One region of the Paenibacillus medicaginis genome, then DNA from elsewhere that is predicted to be linked to it. Evidence: predicted binding sites of a transcription regulator. Region 1 holds the regulator's gene; the other holds the start of a gene.
The links. Region 1 encodes CtsR, which represses protease genes until heat stress. Its sites were predicted from a motif close to ATGGTCAATAAAGGTCAAACA; they were not measured.
Positions count from the first base shown of each region.

Region 2: a site for CtsR is predicted at 2,589-2,609, ahead of clpP (ATP-dependent Clp endopeptidase proteolytic subunit ClpP). Genes of this name have one in related genera too.

Region 1 is NZ_JBHIRY010000057.1:1,806-14,298, reverse strand. It holds gene ACE5LO_RS27080 (GNAT family N-acetyltransferase) at 1-930, shown strand, start outside; gene ACE5LO_RS27075 (CtsR family transcriptional regulator) at 1,347-1,808, shown strand; gene mcsA (protein-arginine kinase activator protein McsA) at 1,861-2,385, shown strand; gene mcsB (protein-arginine kinase McsB) at 2,416-3,477, shown strand; gene clpC (ATP-dependent protease ATP-binding subunit ClpC) at 3,561-6,005, shown strand; gene radA (DNA repair protein RadA) at 6,266-7,636, shown strand; gene disA (DNA integrity scanning diadenylate cyclase DisA) at 7,651-8,727, shown strand; gene pssA (CDP-diacylglycerol--serine O-phosphatidyltransferase) at 8,779-9,516, shown strand; gene ACE5LO_RS27040 (nucleoside triphosphate pyrophosphohydrolase family protein) at 9,618-10,013, opposite strand; gene ACE5LO_RS27035 (PIN/TRAM domain-containing protein) at 10,239-11,321, shown strand; gene ispD (2-C-methyl-D-erythritol 4-phosphate cytidylyltransferase) at 11,418-12,116, shown strand; gene ispF (2-C-methyl-D-erythritol 2,4-cyclodiphosphate synthase) at 12,113-12,493, shown strand, end outside.
Region 2 is NZ_JBHIRY010000016.1:16,659-29,151, reverse strand. It holds gene gap (type I glyceraldehyde-3-phosphate dehydrogenase) at 19-1,026, opposite strand; gene ACE5LO_RS16305 (sugar-binding transcriptional regulator) at 1,125-2,153, opposite strand; tRNA gene ACE5LO_RS16300 (tRNA-Arg) at 2,448-2,522, shown strand; gene clpP (ATP-dependent Clp endopeptidase proteolytic subunit ClpP) at 2,718-3,314, shown strand; gene ACE5LO_RS16290 (PdaC/SigV domain-containing protein) at 3,412-4,497, opposite strand; gene ACE5LO_RS16285 (SIMPL domain-containing protein) at 4,645-5,400, opposite strand; gene ACE5LO_RS16280 (HPr family phosphocarrier protein) at 5,535-5,804, opposite strand; gene whiA (DNA-binding protein WhiA) at 5,952-6,896, opposite strand; gene mgfK (gluconeogenesis morphogenetic factor MgfK) at 6,902-7,888, opposite strand; gene rapZ (RNase adapter RapZ) at 7,904-8,806, opposite strand; gene ACE5LO_RS16260 (ROK family glucokinase) at 8,852-9,802, opposite strand; gene trxB (thioredoxin-disulfide reductase) at 10,087-11,040, opposite strand; gene ACE5LO_RS16250 (tetratricopeptide repeat protein) at 11,072-12,493, opposite strand, start outside.

The DNA.
Region 1 (12,493 bases):
TGGCCGGAAAAGCGGCGTGGCGGGCTGGTGTCCCGGCTGCTCAAGCATGCCCTTGAGCAAATGAAAGCGTCGGGGCAGACTGTTTCTTTCCTGCATCCGTTTTCTTTCCCTTTTTACCGGAAATTCGGCTGGGAAATCTTTGTTGAATACAAGAAGTACACAATTCCTGTAGACAAGTTTCCGGCCAAAACGGCGGTGGAGGGCACGATCAAGCGTAACGTCAGGGATAAAGCTGAACTAAATAAGGTGTATCAGCAATATGCGCAAAGGTTCAACGGAACTTTAGTGAGAGACGAGCAATGGTGGGAGAATCGCGTACTTGATGAAGATAATCAGACAGCGGTTTATTATGCGGAAAATGGCGCTCCTGAAGGGTATGTTTTGTATAAAGTGGAGAAAAAAGAGCTCTCCTGCGGCGAATTTGTCTATCTAAGCGAACGGGCACGTCGAGCCTTGTGGACGTACTTTACCAACCACGACTCCATGATTGAAAAAGGGACCTTTACTTTTATACCGGCCAATGATTCTCTTTCCTATCTCCTGGCAGACCCGCGCATCCAGCAGGAAATCATACCTTATTTTATGGGCCGGATTGTGGATGCGGCTGCGTTTGTAGAGCAGTTCCCGTTCCAGTCCTCTGCACAAGGAGCTGAAATCACTTTGGCACTCACGGATACACATGCCCCCTGGAATGAGGGAACATGGAAGCTGTCTGTGTCTGCACAAGGAGAAGGAAGGCTCCAGCCTGTCCATGGAAATACCGAAGCCCAGCTCCAATGTGATATAGCTGCGTTATCAGCCATGCTGATCGGTTATAAGCGTCCGCAAGAACTGTTCCGCTGGGGCAGGCTTACGGGCAGCGCTGAAGCAGCGGATCTGTTCGAGCAGACTGTTCCTTCCGCTCAAACCTTCCTGATGGACTTCTTCTAAATTAAGCCAAGGACTCTTTTCCTGAGATGAAAAGGGTCCTTTTTTGACTTGAGATGGAGTTTTCGATGAATGAATCAAAGAAATATTGTGAAAAATGGAATTGAGCTCTTGGCAAATGAGAAAATTATGTTATAATGTATACAAAGTCAAAGAAAGTCAAAGTCAACTTGATCAAAGATTAAATTTCCCCATCAATTCTGGTTGTTCAGAAGATCAACGTATGAATTGGGGGATTCGAAGGTCACACTAATTCGTGATCATAGTCGCCAGAACTGGTTCAGAGTGCAGACGATCACCAGGCTGAGGGGACGCCGTACTCCAGATTCGTGACTTTCCGGTTTGGTTAAGTTCAATATACGGCATATTCTGTAAATGTGAAAAAACTTCACATTTTTGTCGGTGGAGGTTGATGAAATGTGCGGAATGTCTCCGATATTATTGAACAATATTTAAAAAGCATGTTAATTGAAAGCACTGAGGGCATTGTGGAAATCCAGCGCAATGACCTGGCTGACCGTTTTTCCTGCGTGCCATCCCAGATTAACTACGTAATCAGCACACGCTTTACATTGGAAAAGGGATACATTGTGGAAAGCAAGCGCGGCGGCGGCGGTTATGTTCGCATTCAGCGTGTAGATCTCCCAGCCCATCACGTACTTCATACGCATCTGCATCATAGCATAGGAGATGAGATTAGCCAATCCGCAGCAGAGGGGCTGATCTACCAGCTGCAAGAAGGGGGATTTCTCAATAATAAGGAGGCTGCCATTATGAAAGCGGCGGTATCCAGGGATACCATTGCTTTGAAGCTTCCTTATCGGGATCAGGTGAGGGCCAGATTGCTAAAAGCGATGCTGATTGCGCTTTTGGCCAAATAGCCCCTTTGATGCCACCGGGTATTTAGGCTTTTGACGTAAAGGAGGTATGTGCATGCTGTGCCAGGAATGTGGTAAAAGGCCGGCAACTCTCCATTTTACGAAGATTATTAACGGAGAGAAGACCGAATTTCATATATGTGAGACCTGTGCAAGGGAAAAAGGGGAGCTGATCCCCGGAACGTCGAATGGCTTCTCCATTCACAGTCTGCTTTCAGGCCTCCTTGACTTTGATCCGACAATCAAGAGTGCAGCGGCAGGGACACAGAACCCGCAGCTGCTCCGTTGTGAGGAATGCGGAATGACTTACGCGCAGTTCAGCAAAATCGGCCGTTTCGGCTGCAGCTCCTGTTATAAATATTTTAACGACCGTCTGGATCCGTTGTTCAAACGTGTTCATGGCAGTACTGCCCATGCGGGTAAAGTGCCGGTACGAAGCGGCAGCAGGATGAAGGTCAGACGCAGAATCGATGATTTGAAGAAGGAGCTGCAGTTCAAAATACACGCTGAAGAATTTGAAGCCGCTGCGTCAATTCGTGATCAGATTCGGGAGCTTGAAAAAGAAATAGCACAGGAGTAAAGTCTTGTTAAGAGTAGGAGGGATGCGTTTATGCCCAATCTCCGCTTTACGGAAAAACCGCTTAGCGATTGGATGCGCACAGATGCTGCAGACTCCGAGATCGTCATAAGCAGCCGGGTCAGGATTGCACGGAACCTGCAGCATCTGCCTTTTCCGATGCTCGCCACCAACCAGCAGTCCGAGGATGTGCTGAACAAACTGACGGACGTTCTGCGCTATGAGGATGTTGACCGTTTCGGTCCATTCCATATCGTCAAAATGGCGGACACCGAAGAACTGGATAAAAAAGTGCTGGTTGAAAAGCATTTGATCAGCCCGAATCTGGCTTCCGAGTCCCGTAACGGGGCGGCGGTAATCAATGAAGACGAGTCTGTCAGTATCATGATCAACGAAGAAGATCATCTTCGTATACAATGCCTGTATCCGGGATGTCAGGTGAAGGAGGCCTGGCAGAATGCCACCGCTATTGATGACGCGTTTGAAGCGCATCTGGATTACGCATTTGATGATCAGCGGGGCTATCTGACGAGCTGTCCAACGAATGTCGGAACCGGTCTTCGGGCCTCGGTGATGATGCATCTGCCTGCTTTGGTCATGACTCACCAGATTAACCGCATTTTATCGGCTGTCTCCCAGGTCGGGCTGACAGTGCGCGGCATTTACGGTGAGGGAAGTGAGGCGATTGGCAATCTGTTTCAGATATCCAATCAGATCACCCTGGGGCCAACCGAGGAGGAAATCATTGAGAACCTGCACGGCGTTGTGCTTCAGATTATCGAGCATGAGCGGGCTGCCAGATCCAGACTGATGAACGAGTCCATGCTGCGGATTACAGACAGGGTGATGCGATCCTTCGGGATATTGTCCTATGCGGCTGTAGTGGATTCAAAAGAGGCGGCACAGCGGTTATCGGATATCCGACTTGGCGTGGATCTTGGTATACTTAAGAATCCCTCCATACCGGTACTGAATGAGTTGAACGTCATGACTCAGCCCGGTTTTTTGCAGAAAAAGTTCGGGGAAGCGCTGGGTGCCGGTGAGCGTGATATGTACCGGGCCAAGCTGATCCGCGAGCAGCTGGGAACTGCATAAGAGGCCATAATATTTATTAATTGGATAACAGAGTTTTTTTAACGAGAACAAGATTTGAATTTTTCAATGGAGGTGCAAGACATATGATGTTCGGAAGATTTACGGAACGGGCGCAGAAGGTACTCGCTTTGGCTCAGGAGGAGGCAGTGCGACTGGGACATAACAATATCGGAACAGAACACATTCTGCTTGGTTTGATTCGCGAAGGTGATGGGATTGCGGCTAAAGCGCTCATCGGTCTCAGCCTTGGTCTGGAGAAAATCCAGGACGAAGTGGAAACGCTGATTGGCCGTGGTCAGGAGCAGCCTACGAACATCGCTTACACACCTCGCGCCAAAAAAGTGATTGAGCTTTCCATGGATGAAGCACGGAAATTGGGCCATACCTATGTAGGGACAGAGCATATCCTGCTTGGCCTGATTCGGGAAGGAGAGGGTGTTGCCGCACGTGTGCTGAACAATCTGGGCATCAGCCTGAACAAAGCACGTCAGCAGGTGCTTCAGCTGCTCGGCAGCAGTGAAGCAGTGTCCAGCAACAGCGGTACTCCTTCGAATGTCAGCACCCCTACGCTGGATAGTCTGGCCCGTGACCTGACGGCTTCAGCGAAGGAAAGCAACCTGGACCCAGTGATCGGACGAAGCAAGGAAATTGAGCGTGTCATCCAGGTGCTGAGCCGTCGTACCAAGAATAACCCGGTATTGATTGGTGAGCCTGGTGTCGGTAAAACAGCCATCGCTGAGGGTCTTGCGCAGAAAATTATTGCGAATGAGATCCCTGAAACGTTGCGCGACAAGCGTGTGATGACGCTGGATATGGGTTCTGTCGTTGCAGGTACGAAATATCGTGGTGAATTTGAAGACCGCCTCAAAAAAATTATGGATGAGATTCGTCAAGCGGGTAATATCATCCTTTTCATTGACGAGCTGCATACGCTGATCGGCGCTGGTGGCGCAGAAGGGGCGATTGACGCCTCCAATATTCTGAAGCCGGCTCTGGCACGCGGTGAACTGCAATGTATCGGTGCAACGACGCTTGATGAATACCGCAAATATATTGAAAAAGATGCCGCTCTCGAACGCCGCTTCCAGCCGATTACGGTGGATCAGCCGTCTCCGGAAGAAGCGATTCAAATCCTGCATGGTCTGCGGGACCGTTACGAAGCGCATCACAGAGTGAAAATTACGGATGAAGCGATTGAAGCAGCCGTAAAATTGTCTGACCGGTACATTACAGACCGCTTCCTGCCTGACAAAGCGATTGACCTGATTGATGAAGCGGGCTCCAAAGTAAGGCTGAACTCTTACACGGTACCGCCAAATCTGAAGGAGCTGGAAAACCGTCTGGAGGATATCCGCAAGGAGAAGGACTCTGCGGTGCAAAGCCAGGAATTCGAGAAGGCAGCTGCGCTGCGCGATACGGAGCAGAAGATCCGCGAAGAGCTGGACATGACCCGGAATCAATGGAAAGAGAAGCAGGGCCGTACAGATTCCGAAGTGACTCCGGAAGATATCGCACAGGTAGTTTCGATCTGGACCGGCGTTCCTGTCAGCAAGCTGAAGGAAGAAGAAACCGAACGTCTGCTGAATATGGAACAGCTGCTGCATGAGCGTGTGATCGGCCAGGATGAGGCGGTTAAAGCAGTCAGCCGTGCCATCCGCCGCGCCCGTGCCGGCCTGAAGGATCCGAAGCGCCCGATGGGCTCCTTCATCTTCCTTGGACCAACAGGCGTAGGTAAAACCGAGCTGGCCCGCGCATTGGCAGAAGCGATGTTCGGGGATGAAAATGCGGTCATCCGGATTGACATGTCCGAATACATGGAGAAGCATTCCACATCCCGTCTCGTCGGAGCTCCTCCGGGATACGTCGGATATGATGAAGGCGGACAGCTGACCGAGAAAGTGCGCCGCAAGCCATATTCCGTCGTGCTGCTGGATGAAATTGAAAAAGCGCATCCGGAAGTGTTCAACATCCTCCTGCAGGTCCTGGAAGACGGCCGTCTGACAGACTCCAAAGGACGGGTGGTGGATTTCCGCAATACGCTGATCATTCTAACTTCCAACGTCGGGGCAGAAGCCATCAAACGTAATTCTACGCTCGGGTTTACGGCCGTGGCCGATGCCGGTGCGAATTATGACAAAATGAAGGGCAAAGTGATGGATGAGCTCAAGAAAAGCTTCCGTCCTGAGTTCCTTAACCGGATCGATGAAACGATCGTCTTCCACTCGCTGGAAGAGCAGCATATCGGCCAAATCGTCTCGCTCATGTCCGAAGAGCTGCGCAAGCGTCTGAACGAGTACAATGTTGACTTCGAATTGACGGATAAAGCGAAGGAATTCCTGGCTAAGGAGGGCTTCGATCCGGCTTATGGAGCAAGGCCGCTGCGCCGGGCGATCCAAAAGCATATTGAGGACCGCTTGTCCGAGGAGATGCTGAAAGGCAGTATTACCAAAGGCGATTCGCTTCTGATCGATGAGTACAATGGCGAGTTGACCGTAACCAAGAAGGATAACGTAACGGCAAAATCCTGAGGCCGGTCATTGTGACTGAGACTGCTTGAGAGAAAAATAGCGAACAGGAAAAAGGCTGTTCCCCGTGGACGAACCGCGGCGGAAGCAGCCTTTTTTTCTTGTCTGCATCAGCCTGTTCCCATACGGCAAAACGCTTGGAAGAGTTTGTGATATTGCTTTACGGCCCTCTGGTTCAATGGTAAACTTTTAATACTGAAGCTTTTTTTAATCAAGGCCGACGAAATACGACAAGGATGTCGATTAATCGCAAGGAGAATTGAATGGCCAAAGTAAAAACTAAATTTTACTGCACAGAGTGCGGATATGAATCTCCGAAGTGGTATGGCAAGTGCCCGGGCTGCCAGGCCTGGAACACCATGATCGAAGCAACGGAGACTGTGGTAAAAACCGCCGGGATGAATTCATCCCTTTTTCATAATAGTAAAGAGAAGCCGCTTCCCATCGTGGAAATTGAAAGTGATCAGGAGCCGAGAATCCTGACGGGAATCACGGAATTGAACCGCGTGCTTGGCGGCGGAGTTGTTCCGGGCTCCCTGGTGTTGGTCGGAGGCGACCCTGGAATCGGCAAATCTACGCTGCTCCTGCAAACATCTAATGAATTGGCCCGCACCGGGCTTCGCGTGCTTTATGTCTCCGGCGAGGAGTCGGTGCGCCAGACCAAGCTGCGGGCTGACCGCCTTGGCGCTTTATCTCCCAACCTGTATGTTCTTTGCGAAACCAATCTGGAGACCATCGAAGAGGCTGTAGACAACATGAAGCCCCAGTTCCTGGTCATTGACTCCATACAGACAGTGTATTTGCCGGAGGTGACCAGTGCCCCTGGCAGCGTAGCACAGGTACGCGAATGTACCGCCCGCTTCATGCGCATTGCCAAAGGGCTGGGCATCGCTACTGTGCTTGTCGGACATGTTACGAAGGAAGGGGCGATTGCGGGTCCTCGTCTTTTGGAGCATATGGTGGATTGTGTCCTGTATTTTGAAGGAGAACGACATCATACGTACCGGCTGCTGCGCGCGGTGAAGAACCGTTTCGGTTCAACGAATGAGATGGGAATTTTCGAAATGGGTGAAGAGGGGCTGCGCGAAGTTGCCAATCCTTCCGAGTTGTTTCTGTCGGAGCGGCCCCTTGGTGTAGCAGGCTCTACTGTGGTGGCCAGCATGGAAGGCACGAGGCCGGTGCTGGTCGAGCTGCAGGCGTTGATCGCAACCACACACTTCCCGTCACCGCGCAGAATGGGCACGGGGGTGGATCACCATCGTATGGGATTGATCATAGCTGTATTAGAGAAGCGTATGGGCATGTTTTTACAGAACCAGGATGCTTATCTGAACGTGGCTGGAGGCGTAAGATTGGATGAGCCTGCTGTGGATCTGGCTATTGCGGTAAGCATTGCGTCAAGCTTCAAGGATATGCCGACCAAGCCCTATGACGTTATTTTTGGCGAAGTGGGATTGACCGGCGAGGTGCGAGCCGTATCCCGGGCTGAGCAGCGCGTGCGGGAAGCGGAGAAGCTGGGCTTCAAAAGGGTGATCATGCCCGAGAAAAGCCTCAAGGGGTGGACACCTCCCAAAGGATTGGAGATCATTGGAGTTGGAACTGTGGCAGATGCACTAGCAGCCGCATTAAATTAGGGGGCAACGAAAACATGAAAGAATCGAGCCAACTGGAAAAAATGAATGACCTGCTGCGGCTGGTGGCACCGGGTACACCTTTTCGTGAGGGACTGGAAAATGTGCTTCGTGCCAAGACTGGCGCGCTGCTTGTGGTCGGCTACAGTCCGGAGGTTATGGAAGTGGTGGACGGGGGCTTTTCGATTAACTGTGATTTTTCCCCGAACTATTTATATGAATTGGCCAAAATGGACGGAGCCATCATCCTCAGCGAGGATCTCAAGCGGATTTTGTATGCCAACACGCAGCTGATTCCAGACTCCTCAATTTCTTCCAGCGAAACGGGCATCCGGCACCGGACGGCGGAGCGGGTCGCCAAGCAGACGGGCAAGCTGGTTGTGTCCATTTCGCAGCGCCGTAATATTATAACATTGTACCAAGGTACACTTCGTTACTCGTTAAAAGAAATCGGTGTCATTTTGAGCAAGGCCAATCAGGCGATTCAAACACTGGAGAAATATAAATCCGTCCTGACACAGTCGCTGACCAACCTGACCGCCTCTGAATTTGAGGAGCTTGTCACCCTCCCTGAAGTCGTCAATGTGATCCAGCGGACCCAAATGGTGCTGCGCATTAAAATGGAAATCAAGCGCTTTGTCAATGAGCTGGGCAATGAAGGGCGTTTGATCAACATGCAAATGGAGGAGTTGATCGGCAATACCGTGGAAGAAGCCTGGCTGCTGTACAAAGACTACGCCAAGGAAGTCAGCGACGAGAAGATTCGTGAAATCATCAACGGGCTGAAGCATTTGACCGATGAGGAACTGCTGGATATGAATCATATCGTACGGTTGCTTGGTTATCCTTCTTCCGCAGCCTTATCCGAAGATTATGTCGCTCCCCGCGGATATCGGGTGCTGAACAAAATTCCGCGTCTGCCTAATGTCATTATTCATAATCTGGTGGAACGTTTTCATCAACTGCCCCTTGTTATGATGGCGACGATTGAGGAGCTGGATGAAGTCGACGGTATTGGCGAGGTGCGTGCCCGCACGATCAAGGAAGGCTTGAAACGTTTACAAGAGCAGGTTTTCATTGACAGGCAAATGTAAGTAACATACAATTGATGGATGTTTCGATCCGTGATTTTATGAGGTGAAGCAATGATTATGAAATCTGTTCCGAACATGTTTACCCTTGGTAATCTGTTTCTCGGAATAATCGCCATTCTAATGGCTATCGATGGTCAATACAGTCATGCAGCCATTATGGTTATTGTCGCCATGTTGTTGGATGGTTTGGACGGTCGTGTAGCGAGGGCGTTAAACGCGCAAAGTGAATTCGGCAAAGAGCTGGACTCATTATCTGATGTCATTTCCTTTGGCGTCGCTCCGGCGGTAATCATGTATTTAGTAGCCTTTCAATCAGCCAGTCCTGCCTTGGCCTGGACGGTAACGGCCATATTTCCGATGTGTGGAGCGCTTCGACTGGCCCGTTTTAACGTGGTATGTGGAGCACCCGGATATTTTACAGGGCTTCCGATTCCTGCGGCAGGGGGCGTACTTGCTACATTATCCCTGTTTCATGAGGATATATCTCTCTTCTCGATGGCTGTCGCTACCCTGCTGCTGTCTTACCTGATGGTCAGTTCGCTGAAATATCCCAATTTTAAACGGGTGGGCTTGCCTAAAAAGGCTGTGTGGATCGCACCGCTCGTTGTGATCGGTGCTGTGGTGGTTGCAGTCCAGTTTTCCGATCAGCTTTCGAAGCTGATCTTTGTGCCGCTTGTGCTTTATGCGGTATATGGTATGAAGCATAACATTCAAGCGATTGCCAGAAAAAGACGCGCCAAACGCCGTCATGCCGAGGACAGCAGCAGCTATCGTCACTCGGAGCGTTGATCAATCAAATACTTAAAATAAAAAGCATTTATTTCCCTGATGAGCCAGGCGAAATAAATGCTTTTTTTTGTAGAGTAATGCTTGCTGAGGTATATAAACGGTCAGGACATATTAAATAAACCTAAAGTGGAGCATTTGCGCGATTCCTTCTCAACAACGTCTTCCAAACGGATATCCAGCAAGTTGCATAGGGCCGACATGTAAAACAGACTACGTCCCAGCTCGGCGGTGATCGCTTCCCTGCAATTCTCGCACAGCTGCCCCTGCACGTGATTGTCCAGCAGTGCCTTGGCTTGTTCAAGCCCGCTTTCCGGTTCATAGTCCTGTTTCCTGGCATGAAGCTCTATACAGCCGCACTCGGTAACAGATTTGGCAACCACGCGGTTAACGGCAGCGCCTGATTGGCCGGTCTTGGACAAAATGTCCAACAGACTGCGGTGACGGAGCAGCAATTCGGAAACCTGATCCTGAAAAGCATGTAAGCTTTGTGCGCTCATATATCGCTACCCACCTCTAGTTATTAGGAATAATTTTATTATAAGACAGCCAATTGCAGGCTTTCAACATAAAATTCCAAAGAAGGATTCCGCTAGGGATTCCATGAAAGTATATGCTGTGTAAAAAAATTACATCCAACGATTACCAAAGGTGAAAGTGGACCATACTGAATAAAGAAGGAACTAAATTTTGGAATTGAAAGGTTTTAGGAGGTGTAGGATTCGATGTGGAGAAAGGCTATCTTAATTTTTACCGGTTTATGCGGTTCATGGTTCGGTTACACATTGTTTCAAAAAGCGTCCGGGACCGTGTCCTGGATGCCGGAATGGATGAGAGCGACCGCTGCAGGAGGCTTCATCTGGGTGGTTGTTGGTGCAGTGCTGTTCATGGTGCTCTGCAGTATCGCGGGCACAGCAACTGCGCATCGGCTGCAGAAAGGAATTGAGGATCTGTCCAAAATTCCGATGAATGAAATGGCTGCTGGCACGACAGGACTTGCCGCCGGGCTGATTTTGTCGATCCTGCTGTACCCGGGTCTGTCCTGGCTTGGACAAGCCGGGCAGATTTTGCAAGTAGGCGTCATGATCGTTTGCGGTTATGTCGGTCTCATGGTGGGGCTGGAAAAACGGGAGGATCTGGCTTCCTTCTGGAAATCGGGCAGGTTTGGACGCGAGGAGGAGCAGGAGGGCCGGCGGATCGAGGAGCATAAAATTTTGGATACGAGTGTCATCATTGATGGAAGAATTGCGGATATTTGCAAGACGGGTTTCATTGAAGGGACGATTGTCATCCCTGAATTTGTGCTGGAAGAGCTGCAGCATATCGCGGATTCCTCCGATTTGCTCAAGCGCAATCGCGGCCGACGCGGGCTGGACATCCTCAATAAAATTCAGAAGGAGCTTGATGTGAAGGTTCTCATCTACGAGGGGGACTTCGAGGAGATCTCCGAGGTGGACAGCAAGCTTGTCAAACTGGCCAAGGTGCTGCAGGGCAAGGTTGTCACCAATGACTTCAATTTGAACAAAGTGTGTGAGCTACAGGGAGTGTCCGTGCTGAATATCAATGATCTGGCTAATGCAGTCAAGCCTGTCGTGCTTCCGGGAGAAGAAATCATGGTGCAGATCATCAAGGACGGCAAGGAGTACGGTCAAGGTGTTGCTTATCTTGACGACGGAACGATGATTGTGGTGGAAGGCGGGCGTGATTATATCGGGACGACGATGGAGGTGCTGGTGACCAGCGTGCTCCAGACGTCGGCGGGCCGAATGATCTTTGCCAAGCCAAAATTATTGGAAAAAGCCCAGTAAAAGCGGTATGATGATAGCTGGATGAAAGAGTCCGGGATGAAGATCCGGTTCGTTCCATTCCATATATCATACTGACGTTAAGGCGGGATTTGCGCTATGAACAACAGCTTGGGCGTCGTCGTTGTGGCGGCGGGACGCGGCACCCGCATGGGAACTGCGGAGAGCAAGCAGTTTCTGCTGCTGCAGGACAAACCTGTTTTTATATACACGCTTGAGGCGTTCGCGGCTGTGCCCGAGGTAAGCGGGATCGTACTCGTTACTGGAGCGGATGATGTACAGCGATGCCGGGAGTGGATTGACAGGCATCAGGTCGCCAAAGTTACGGACGTCATCGCAGGAGGCTCCGAGCGGCAGCATTCCGTACACCGCGGACTGGAATACCTGCAGACCGAATGGGTTATGGTGCATGACGGTGTCCGCCCGTTCGTGGGCGGGGATGAGATCCGAAGATGCCTGGAGACTGCCCGGGAGTTCGGCGCTTCCGTACTTGCTGTGCCGGTGAAGGATACGATCAAGCAGGTCAATGAAGAAGGGGTGATTACGGCTACGCCGGATCGCCGGAGTCTGTGGAGCATTCAAACGCCACAGACTTTTCGTCTTTCTGATCTGCTGCGGGCCTATGAGGCTGCTGAGCATGAGGGGTTCCTCGGGACGGATGATTCCATGCTCGTCGAGCGGCTGGGCATTTCGGTGCGGGTTGTAGAGGGGAAATACACCAATATTAAAATTACGACACCGGAAGATTTGGATATTGCGCAATTATGGACAAGCACAGAGGGAGAGGACGCAAGATGATTCGTATAGGACAAGGTTTTGATGTTCATCAGCTGGTGGAGGGAAGGCCGTGCATTATCGGCGGGGTGACGATCCCTTATGAGAAAGGACTGCTTGGACACTCGGATGCTGATGTGCTGCTGCATGCGATTACGGATGCCGTTCTGGGCGCACTGGGGCTCGGCGATATCGGGAAGCATTTTCCGGACAATGATCCGGCCTTCAAGGATGCGGACAGCCTTAAGCTGCTGGAGCATGTCTGGGCGCTTGCCCAGGAGCAGGGCTATCGGCTCGGCAACGTCGATGCAACGATTATCGCGCAGAAGCCGAAGATGGCTCCATACATACCGCAGATGGTGGAGGTGATCGCCCGCGCTCTTGGGGCGGAGCACCAAAGC
Region 2 (12,493 bases), on a different contig from region 1:
CATAACGCCAAGCCGTTATTACTTAGCCAGCTTCGCGAAGTGCTCCAGGGTACGAACCAGCTGAGCTGTGTAGGACATTTCATTGTCGTACCAAGCTACAGTTTTAACCAGTTGTTTGTCGCCAACAGTCAGCACTTTAGTTTGAGTTGCATCAAACAAGGATCCGAAAGTCATACCTTTGATATCGGAAGATACGATCTCGTCTTCAGTGTATCCGTAAGTTTCAGGATCGGAAGCTGCTTTCATAGCTGCGTTAACTTCGTCTACAGTTACGTTTTTCTCCAGAACCGTTACCAGCTCAGTCAGGGAACCAGTTGCAACCGGAACGCGCTGTGCAGCACCGTCCAGTTTGCCTTGCAGTTCAGGAATAACCAGACCGATTGCTTTAGCAGCACCAGTTGTGTTAGGGATGATGTTCTCGGCAGCAGCGCGCGCACGACGGAAGTCGCCTTTGGCATGCGGAGCATCAAGTGTATTTTGGTCGCCTGTGTAAGCGTGGATGGTAGTCATCAGACCTTCCACAACACCGAACTTGTCGTTCAATGTTTTAGCCATAGGAGCCAGGCAGTTAGTTGTACAGGAAGCACCGGAAATTACAGTTTCAGTACCGTCCAGTGTGTTGTGGTTTACGTTGTACACGATCGTTTTCATGTCGCCTGTAGCTGGCGCGGAGATTACAACTTTCTTGGCGCCGCCTTTCAGGTGCTTTTCAGCTGCTTCTTTAGTTGTGAAGAAACCTGTGCACTCCAGCACGATGTCAACGCCCAGCTCGCCCCAAGGCAGTTCTTCAGGGTTGCGGTTAGCCAGAACTTTAACTTCTTTGCCGTTTACTTTGAAGAAGCCGTCATGTACTTCAACGTCTCCGTCGAAACGTCCTTGCGTTGTATCATATTTCAGCAAATGAGCCAGCATTTTGGCATCAGTAAGGTCGTTGATTGCTACTACTTCAATGCCTTCCACATTTTGAATACGACGGAAAGCCAGTCTGCCGATACGTCCAAAACCGTTAATACCTACTTTAACCATGAGTAAGTTCCTCCCAAGTTTTGTTTGTTTTTATTTATTCAAGACAAGTGGTTAGACCTGTCAAGACAACAATTATTAATGCTTCATTTAAAAATAACTCAGCAATTGCGCACGATGATTTCCGCCGCCGCTTCGTCGGTGACCAAAATGTCCTCCTGGCCAAACCGCAATACGGCTTGTATCGCCGCCGCCTTGCTTGCGCCCCCGGCGATGCCGAGTACGATTTCTGTCCGCTTGATGTCTTCGAGGCGCAGCCCAATAGTAAGCATCCGGTGTACAACTACACCCTGTTCGTTAAAGTAGTAGCCAAAAGACTCAGCCACCGCTCCCTCACCCTGGATCTCCGCCACAGTGTCCGCGTCCAGCCTGCGCCTTTTCGCCATTTCCATGGCATTGCCAATCCCGTGGATGATAATCCGGCTCTTACGGATCGTCTCCACGATCTCCTGAATCATATGATCCTGAACAAGCGACTCATAGGCTTCCTGGCTCAACAGATCCGGCACATGCAGCAGCCTGTACTGTGCTCCTACGTTGCGGGCCATATTGGATACGATGGAATTCGCCTGCATTTCCAGACTTTCCCCCAACCCTCCGCGGGCTGGAACAAACCATCCGCCCTTCAGCGGTCCGCTGGACGGTGTTGTCAAATGCTCCGCTACATCGGCGATAGTCGTACCACCCGTAACGGCAACGACATCCTCATCTCCCATGACGCTCAGCAGCGCCTTGGCTCCCGCCCGGCCTAATTCCCGTTTGGTCATCGGCGACGTATCCGAATCACCCGGCACGACGATTACCTTGCGCAGGTTATATGCCTGACGGATTTGATCTTCAAGCAAAGACAATCCAAACAGCTCTTTGGCAATGGGTTCAAGCTGCTCCAGCAGCTCCCTGCCGGCTTCGCTCACCCGCATACCAATGCTCTCAATCTCTATAAGGCCTTGGGCTTTCAAAAGATCGGTTTCGGCTCGCAGCACACGTTCGGTCATATGCAATGAGGCCGCAAGCGTTCTGCGTCCGATGATGTCTGACAGCATGATCTGATGCAGGATGGTATACCTTTTCTTCAATACATCCGTGAGATCTGGCAGAAGCTGCTTCTGAATTTCTAATATATTTCGCATGCTTTCCACTCCCGCAGACTTCCTACTGGTTCATATACACTTATGTCCTTTGTGCTGGCCTCAAAATGTCCCGGGTTAACTTTTTAAGTCCCACAATCATTTTAACCAATTCCAACCTCACATGCAAGTGTCAGAACCTATATTTCTCACTCCTTCAACCGATTGTGCGCAGCGTTTTAGCATCCATTATTAACATAAAAGCCTTTCATCAGACCACCGAAATAAAAACTTGCATTTTGCTCAAGAGTCACATATAATCATTTTTGTGTCCTATTTCTAAGGAATGTTGAATATGCGCCCGTGGTCCAACGGATATGACGTAGGCCTCCGGAGCCTGAGATCGAGGTTCGATTCCTCGCGGGCGCGCCATTTTTATTGATGTTATATATAAGTGTTAACCAACGAGAGCGCAGAGGGCTCTTTTTTTTCGCCAATAGTTTGACTTTCTTTGACTTTTTGCTTGAAATTGTTTATGATGTGGGTAATACGGTAACAGTTTATTATGGAGACTTTACCTGTATCAGGTAGTACGTATCCTAGCACATATTTAAGGGAGGGTTTTACGTGAGCTACATTCCTATGGTCGTTGAACAAACCAACCGCGGTGAGAGAGCCTATGACATTTACTCCAGATTGCTGAAGGACCGCATCATTTTCCTCGGATCTGACGTGAATGACGTGGTCGCCAACTCCATTATCGCGCAAATGCTGTTTCTGTCTGCGGAAGATCCGGAAAAAGACATCCACCTCTACATCAACAGCCCCGGCGGCTCCATCACAGCCGGCATGGCGATTTTCGATACGATGCAGTTTATCAAACCCGACGTATCCACCATCTGTGTGGGGATGGCCGCTTCCATGGGAGCATTCCTGCTGAATGCAGGCGCCAAAGGCAAGCGCTTCGCCCTGCCAAACAGTGAGGTTATGATTCACCAGCCTTTGGGCGGCGCTCAAGGTCAAGCGACAGATATTGAAATCCGCGCACGCCGTATCCTGAAAATGCGGGATAAGCTGAACCGCATCCTCGCCGAGCGTACCGGTCAGCCGCTGGACCGCATCGAGAAGGATACCGATCGTGACTACTTCATGTCGGCTGACGAAGCCAAAGAATACGGTCTCATCGATCAGGTGATTTCCAGCACTCCGACACCAGGAGTCTAACCCGTAACACAAGTCTTTTAAGTCCCATTTGCAAAAAAATCCGTCCCATGTTCCTGTTGCAGGAACGCGGGACGGATTTTTCTTTTCTCCTGGATGATTACTTTCCGAACGGCTTGGCCCCAGCAGGAAGAAGCTCCGTGAAAGCAAAAGGGAACTCCGGAATGCCTGCCGCATAAGCTGTGTACTCGTACTGTTGGAAGAAGATGACGATGCCTGTTCCAGTGACGTAGAAGTCCGGCTGATCCGATAGCCCCTTAAAGTCTCCCAAATCCAAATATCCGTTAGATGCCGGCACTTGTTTGAGCAGCTTGTTGTTCAGTGTTTTCTTGTAATTCGGGTTGGCCTTCAGCACATCGCCAAGCCCCAGCTGCTTGCCATCCGCCAGCGAGAACGTATACCCTGTACGGGTCGTGGAGCCGTGAGCGCCGCCATAGTAGGAGTAGTCCTCTACAATCAGGCTGATATAACCTCCCCTGTTGTAGATCACGGCATAATTGTTTCCAAATTGATAAGGTCGGTCCGCAGTAGCTTCTCCGATCTCTTTGATTTGCTTCTTGATCTCTGCCAGCACCTTTTCTTCATGCTGCTTCAGCACGGCATTGATTTTATCAATACCGGCCTGGCTGCCTGTAAGCTGAGGGTATTTCAGATCGAAGTTCATCGTATCCGATTTTTCCTGAGACAGGCTGACCGTTTTGATGGAGATGGAATTCAGCTGGCCTTTGGTCATGCTGACCGTCTTAGCGGCCGCGTTCCAGGCAGCGTCAATGCCGAGATAAGCCTTCAGGTGGCCGATAGGAACATAAAGCCGGTTGCTGACCATCCGGGCCTGCATATCATACGTGTGCACCCCGTTTACATTGATGTACGGCTCATCGTACCCTGTCGTAATTTCCAGCTTGTTATAGCCGGCACCGATTGTATAAGATTTCTCGGACGCGTTATATGACACAGGCAGCTTCAGATCATCCCTGAGGGCCGCTACAGGGATCAGGGTCTGCCCTTTGAGCATGAGCCCTTTCGTTTGCAGGGTCTTGCCGTTCCATTTCAAGGTTACCTGAGTTTGCTGAGCAGTTTGGGCTGCACCAGCTGCGTGCAGTTCGGAAAAAGGCGCAGTAACGCCGCCGGTGACCAGAGCAGCCGCAAGCATTATTGTACCCAGTCGTTTTGTGTGAATGTTCATTTGTTAATATCCTCCTCTGATCCTTGACGCAAGTCGTGGGATGAAAAAACCATCTGAGTGATATCTTAAAATACTTTGAGCCGGAAAATGTTACAGGCTGGGTTACAATCCTGACTCATTTCCGGCTCATTGATCACTTTCGTGTAATCAGTTCATTTCATACTGGGCACTTAACTGGGTATTGAGCTTAATCTCCCCCGGCTCTACCGCAGTGTTGGCGCCTGCAGAGTCTGCAGCCTTGGCCACAGCAGCCTCCTGATAAAAAACAGGCGGCTGGGCATTCTCCAACGATACATTAAGCAGGCTTCCCAATTGGCGATTGGCCGCTTTAGCCACCGCACCCGCTTTCATCTGCGCGTTGGCGAGCGCTTTGGCAATTACTTCTTGTTCATACTTCTCCGGATTCTCTACCGTAAACCGGACACCGTCAATGTTGTTGGCACCAGCACTTGCTGCTGCGTCAAGCAGCTGCCCAATCTTGGACAAATCACGATAAGCCACGTTCAGCGTATGATAAGCTGTATAACCTTTTAGCTTCTGACCCTCTTGTTCGCTGTAGGCGTAATCTGGCTGAACCGAAAACTGGGTTGTCTTGATATCCTTTGCGTTAATCCCCCAGGTTGTCTTGAGCAGACTGTTCACTTTGTCCATGATCTGTGCATTCTCTTTCTGGGCGGCGACTGCCGTCTTCCCCTGAGTCTGTACACCGATGGACAGGTAGGCGATATCCGGACTTACGGAAATTTCACCTTCGCCATTAACACTGATGACATTGCGGACCACGTTGGCAGCATCAGCATATACGGTTCCACTATAGTTCCCAAAGCCCAATCCGCCAAAACCGCCAACAAACACTGTTCCCGCCAGCAGCACCGCGCCCGCTGTTTTTGCCCACATTTTCATTTGTACCCGCTCCTCATGGCAGTTTTTTCATAAAATTGTTGTACTCTCTAGACGGGGATAGAGCCAAAAGGTTGCAGGACAATCTAAAAAAAGGCCCCCAATCCGGGGACCTCCTGAACAAATTCAGCCGTACTTTACTGGTTTTCCAGCTCTTCCTTGCTGACCAGGCTAACTAAAGCGTTTACAGCCTGTTCTGCATCTGCGCCTTCTGCACTGACATAAATTTCTGTGCCGGAACTAATCGCCAGGCTCATAATACCCATGATGCTCTTGGCATTTACTTTCTTGTCGTCTTTTTCCACAAACACTTCTGAGGAATATTTATTGGCTTCCTGTACGAACAATGCAGCAGGTCTTGCATGCAGGCCTGTTTTCAAACGTACAACTACCGGATGTTTGGTCATGAACAACGGCTCCCCCTTTATGAGTAAATTGACAAATGAATCTAAAATCACATTTATTCCATTTTATTTATCACATTATACCATCAACCCGAATCATAAACTAGAAAAAAAACAGGCACCCATCCCGGTGCGTGCCTGTCAGACAGGCTACAGGATCAATCCCCGCTCTGCCCGGACCTTGTCAGCCAGCTCATCAATCTTCCGCAGCCGATGGTTTACCCCGGATTTGCTGACCGTGCCCTTCAGCAACTCTCCGACCTCTTTCAGATTCATGTCCGGGTGGGCCAGGCGTATTTCAGCCACTTCGCGAAGTTTGTCCGGCAGGGTTTCCAGCCCGACCTCCTTCTGCAGCAGCTTGATATTTTCGATTTGACGGACCGCCGCGCCGATCGTCTTGTTCAGATTCGCGGTTTCACAGTTGACGATCCGGTTAACCGAGTTCCGCATGTCACGCATGATGCGCACATCCTCAAACTTGAACAAAGCCTGATGAGCACCGATAATGCTCAGGAACTCAATAATTTTCTCGCCTTCCTTAATGTAAAGAATGAACCCCTTCTTTCGTTCAATACAACGGGCATTCAAATGAAACTCGTTCGCGAGATCCACCAGTGCCTGGCAGTGTTCTTCATACATCGAGGCAATTTCCAGATGATAGGAGGAGCCCTCCGGATTATTCACCGAGCCCCCGGCCATGAACGCTCCCCGCAGGTAAGCCCGTTTACAACAGTTTTTCCCGATGATTGCCGGATTAATCCCGTCCGTAAACAGAAAGCCCTCCGAGACGATGTACAGCTCCTTCAAAATCTCTTGAACCCGGTCCGGAATGCGGACAATGTACACATTGTTTTTCTTGAGCCGCATTTTCTTGCGGACCAGCAGTTCGGTATGCACCTGAAAATGCTTTTTGATGAAGGAGTAAATGCGCCTTGCAATCGCGGCGTTTTCAGTGGAAATGTCCAATACCACTTTTTTGTTCGAAAGCTGCACGGAGCCTAGCATCCGGATCAGTGCCGACAATTCGGCCTTTTCACAGCAGGGCTGGCCTTCAATCATCGTTAGCTCTTTTTTCGTTTGAGCCGCAAAAGACAAGGGACTCACCTCCTTCTTAAAATCCAGTTTTGCACGAGCTGATAGATGTGCTGGCTCAGCCTGTCGGCATCATGCCTTAAATATGTTCTGAACAGCACCAGTGTATCAGCCACCACTTTGTACCCCTGTCCGGTTACCGATTCCAGGTCCAGCTGAACCGGCCTGGCACCCTGTTCCGCGTATTTATCCAACACCTGGGCCGGAATATCTCCGTTATTAACGATCACGTAGTCAAAAAGCTGATGACCTACATGATCGTAAACGGCCTGCAGATGATCCCCTACACTGTAATTATCCGTTTCCCCCGGCTGAGTCATGACATTGCATATAAAAATCTTGACCGCCTGTGAAGTCACGACCGCTTCGGCCAGCTTGGGCACAAGCAGGTTGGGAAGAATGCTCGTATACAAGCTTCCCGGTCCTATCAGGATAGCATCAGCCCGCTCGATCGCCTCCACCGCCTCAGGCAACGGCTCCACGTGAGTCGGCTCAAGGAAAACACGTTTGATGCGGCCCCCGGCTTCCGGGATCTTGGACTCGCCCGAGACCACGCTTCCGTCTTCCATTTCCGCATGCAGCACCACCGCTTCTCCTGCCGCAGGCAGTACCCGACCGCGTACGGCAAATACACGGCTCAGCTCACGAACACCAGTAACAAAATCACCCGAAATATCGGTCATGGCCGCCAAAATGAGATTACCCAGACTGTGACCCGCCAATCCCGACCCGGAGCTGAAGCGGTATTTGAGCAAATCCGCCATCAGTGGCTCGACATCGGCCAGGGCCGTCAGTACGTTGCGGATATCACCCGGCGGGGGCATTTGCAGCTCGCTGCGCAAGATGCCGGAGCTGCCCCCGTCGTCAGCAACGGTAACGATCGCCGTGATATCCAGCGGCTTCTGTTTTAATCCCCGCAGCATGACGGACAAGCCCGTTCCCCCGCCCATCACGACAATGCGCGGACGCTCCAGCTGTGGTCCCGCTAATTTCATAATTTCACCTCTATATCAATGCCGATCCCGATCCGCGTCCCGATGGCTTACCGCAACGGCCTCCGTTTCACTCGTTCCAAGCATTTTCCCAAGATATTCGGAGATGGCCACCGACCGGTGCTTGCCTCCGGTACATCCTATACCGATAATGACCTGACTCTTGCCCTCCTTGCGGTACTGCGGGATGAGGAAATGCAACATATCCAGCAGCTTTGTCAGAAAGGTCTGGGTTTCTGGCCACTTCATTACATACTCATATACGTCGCTGTCCATCCCGGTATGCGGCCGCAAGGTCTCTATATAATGCGGATTCGGCAGAAAACGCACATCAAACACAAGGTCTGCGTCAATAGGGATACCATATTTGAATCCGAAGGACATGATGTTAATGGATAGCAGACTGCTTTCCAGGTGAGAAAACCTGGATATAATACGCTTTTTTAGCACAGAAGGCTTCATCGTGCTGGTGTCGATGACCTGTGTCGCCGAGCTTTTGAGATCCTCCAGCAGCTTGCGCTCCATACGGATGCCGTCAAGCGGCATGCCATCCGGGGCAAGGGGATGGCGGCGCCGGCTCTCTTTATAACGCTGAACCAGGACGCTGTCATTGGCATCGAGAAAAAGAATTTCACAGTGAATCGTAAAATGATCTTTAATATAATTCAAGGATTCCGAGAGTGCTGTGAAAAATTCCCGGCCACGCAGATCGATCACCAGCGCTACCTTGCCAATTTTGCCGTTGGACTGCTCAATCAGCTCCGCAAATTTGGGAATAAGGACAGGCGGCAGGTTATCAACGCAAAAGAAACCGAGATCCTCCAGGCTCTGTACGGCGATCGTCTTGCCCGCACCGGACATCCCTGTAATAATAATCAGCGTTGCGCCTACCGACGGTGCCGTGTTATTATTCTCCGACATGTTCCTTCTTTCCCCTTCCCGTAATCCAAAATGATAAGCCGGGCTCTAGGACCGCAGAAGCAATCCGGCTGCTCCGACAATACCGGCGTCATTCCCCAGCGTAGCCGGCACAATGGACGTGCCGCGCTGCAGCGGCTCCGGTGTCAGCTTGGCGAACACCTGCCGCAATTCGTCGAACAGAATGTCGCCCGCTTTGGACACGCCGCCGCCGATAATGAACATCTCCGGGTTTAAGAGCGCAGCCGTTGTGGCCATGGCTTTACCCAGATAAAAAGCGGCCCGGGCAACAATACGCAACGCCACTTCGTCCCCGGCCTTGGCCGCGTCAAACACATCCTTGGCCGCAATTTTCTCTACCGTTGCAAGGGACGTGCGGTCACCACGCTGCACCGCATCGTTGGCCATGCGGATAATGCCCGTGGCTGAAGAGACCGTTTCCAGACAGCCCATTTTGCCGCAGCCGCACTGAATCGCTTCGAGGTCAGGCACAACGGCGATATGACCAACTTCTCCTGCCATGCCAGAGAAGCCCTGATAAATTTTACCTTCGATAATAATGCCGCCGCCTACACCAGTCCCTAGCGTGAAGCATATACAATTGTCCACACCTTTGCCTGCTCCGGCCCAGGCTTCGCCCAGTGCCGCTACGTTGGCATCGTTATCAATTTTGACCGGCTTCGCCAGCCGTTCCTCTAATAGGGCCCGAATCGGCACATCACGAAAACCTATATTCGGCGCAAGCACAACAACTCCGTCACGCACATTCAGAAAACCCGCAATACCGGCGCCAATCCCCTTCAACTGATCCCAACCGAATGGCGATTGCTCCACAATAAGTCTTACGTACTTCTCGATATTGGCCAAGACGGAGTCCACACCCTTAGCCACCTCGGTGGGACCTTCATAGGTATGCAAAAGCTGCCCTTCCACATTGCAGATGCCGACTTTGATTGTCGTACCGCCCAAATCCACGCCGATATAGATGCTTTCAGACATGTTACAAGCCACCTTTTTCTATACATATAATGTTGTTCCCGGTCTATAATACAGCACCGGCAAACGATGGTTCCATATCGCAAGTCTCGTATCCAACTATAAGCGAACCTCCCCATCCGGTCAAGGCGCGGAAGCCGCTCCGGGAGTGTGGGGAGTACTTGTGCCCGGCAAAATTTTGCACCCCTCTATTACATCGTCCTCCACTAAAAAGCACCCGCGCCAGAAATGCTGTGCGGGTGCTTCCGGTGAAATCATCGCTGCAAAGCAGAACAAGCTTCTACGGGTTACTTATCGAGTGTTTCACTCCAGTCATGCACTTCGCTGCCTTCGAGGAACTTCTCGGCATCCATAGCTGCCATACAGCCTGTACCGGCCGCAGAAATAGCCTGACGGTAACGGTTGTCCTGTACGTCGCCGCAGGCGAAGACGCCCGGAATATTCGTCTCGGTTGTACCCGGCTTCACTTCAATATAACCCTGAGTATCGGTCGTAATTTGTCCGCCCAGGAAGCCTGTGTTAGGGGTATGTCCGATCGCCACGAATACGCCGTCCGCTTCAATCAATTCCTCCTGGCCGGTCTCATTATTGCGCACCTTCAAGCCTTTTACTCCATTGTCGCCTGCAATGACTTCAACCGGAGTACGGTCCAGCGCCCATTGGATCTTTTCGTTAGCACGGGCACGGTCCTGCATGATTTTGGAGGCGCGCAGCTCCTCACGGCGGTGAACCAGTGTCACCGAGGAAGCAAATCGTGTCAGGAAGCTCGCTTCTTCCATGGCGGAATCGCCACCGCCGACAACCACGATCTTCTTGCCGCGAAAGAAGAAGCCGTCACAGGTTGCACAGGTACTGACCCCGCGCCCTACATTGTCCTGTTCGCCGGGGATACCTAAATATTTGGCGGAGGCACCAGTCGCGATGATGACTGATTCAGCTTCCAGTACACCTTGTCCTTCGACCTTGATTTTGAAAGGACGCTTGCTGAAATCCACTTCCTCTACCCAGCCGGATTTGAATTCCGCACCGAAGCGTTCAGCCTGCTTGCGCATGTTATCCATCAATTCGGGTCCCATAATCCCTTCCGGAAATCCGGGGAAGTTCTCGATTTCGGTCGTCGTCGTCAATTGTCCGCCCGGCTGCATGCCTTCGATGACAAGCGGATTCATGTTGGCGCGTGCCAGATAAATCGCTGCTGTATATCCTGCAGGGCCTGTTCCGATGATAATGGATTTGTACATAGATGGTACCTCCTTCATATTTTATATATTGTTATACCTTCTCGGTAAAAGAAGGGAATCGCTGGGCGATTTTCTGCTTGATCCCGCATACACTGTCAATCTGGCGGGCATAACGGCTGACGGTGGATACCGAAATGCCGTATCGGTCGGCAATCTCTCTATAGGTTGCCCGTGTGTGATGCATTTTGGCTGTCAAATACTCAAGAGCCGCCGCCCAGCCTTCCACATGCTGAATGGAAAAACCCTCCGGGTTGATCCGGTCCAGGTACTCGAACCACAAGGCTTTCAGATCATTCTGCCGGGCGATGTCATAACGCTTGCCCATCACGGAAAATGCCTTATCCAGCACCGCCTGGATCTGCGGGTCGGCAACCGCTGTTCTTTGCTCCAACGGCTGTTCCCCTGGCTGGCCCTCAGACACCGATGCGTATGCAGGCGTCCGGCTTGCATCCATATCCTGCAAAGCTGCCCTTGCCTGCTCTCTCAAGCCCGGAGCCTGAGTCGTATCGGCAAGCAGCAAGCCGAGCGCCTCCCGCACCTCTTCGTCCCCAATGAGCGTCAGAGCTTGAATGACCTGGGACTTCGTGGCATCGTCCCCATGGCGGAGTGCCCAGAAGAACGAAGACCTGACAAGCGGGTCTTTCTTCATTTCCTCCGGCACATGGCGGCTTCCGTACTTCTCCCACAGCTTGAATTGCTCATTAAATGGCAGATGATAATGGTAGCTGAGCTTCTCCATGGGCTTGCCCTTGCTGCGGAGCTCATGCAGCCGGGACAGATAAAACCGCGGTGTCTCCGAAGCCGGGTCGAGCTTCTTGACTTGCTGCCACAGCCGTTCCGCCTCCTCATACCTCCCCGTATTGCTGGCGGCTACGGCAGCGTAGTGATACAGGGATGCATCCGCCTTGTTCCCGCTGTCCCTCAGCAGCCGGTGGAAGTGCTTGTAGGCCTCCTCATGGCGGCCCATAATGCCCATCGTCGTCCCCAGCTTGAATACCTGATCCTGCTGAAAGGGTACGATGACCGCCAGGCTCTCCAGCAACGCATCAAGATGCGGGCCTCCGCCTTCATTCTGATAAAATATAGCCAAGTTGCAGAGCGCATGCAGGTTGCCCGGATCATCCTGCAACACCTGCAGAATGGTCCCCTTCGCCTTTTCGAACATTCCCATATAATAATAGGAAAGCGCCAGGTTATTGCGTGCCGCCAGCAGATCGGGCTGGTCGCCAGAGATTTTCTCCAGCAGCTTTGCAGCCTGCGCAAACTTGCCTTCCTCCAGCAGCAGACGGGCCTGATCGTGCTCAACGGCTCCCTGCCGCGCTTTGATCCGGTTCAGCTTGGTCGGCCGATTCAGCTCATAATACAGCAGCTCCATCATGTCTTCCGCTTCCTCCAGGAAATGGCCCTCCTCATCCTCCTCCAGATAGGTTACAAGCGCTTTCTCGGCCGCCTC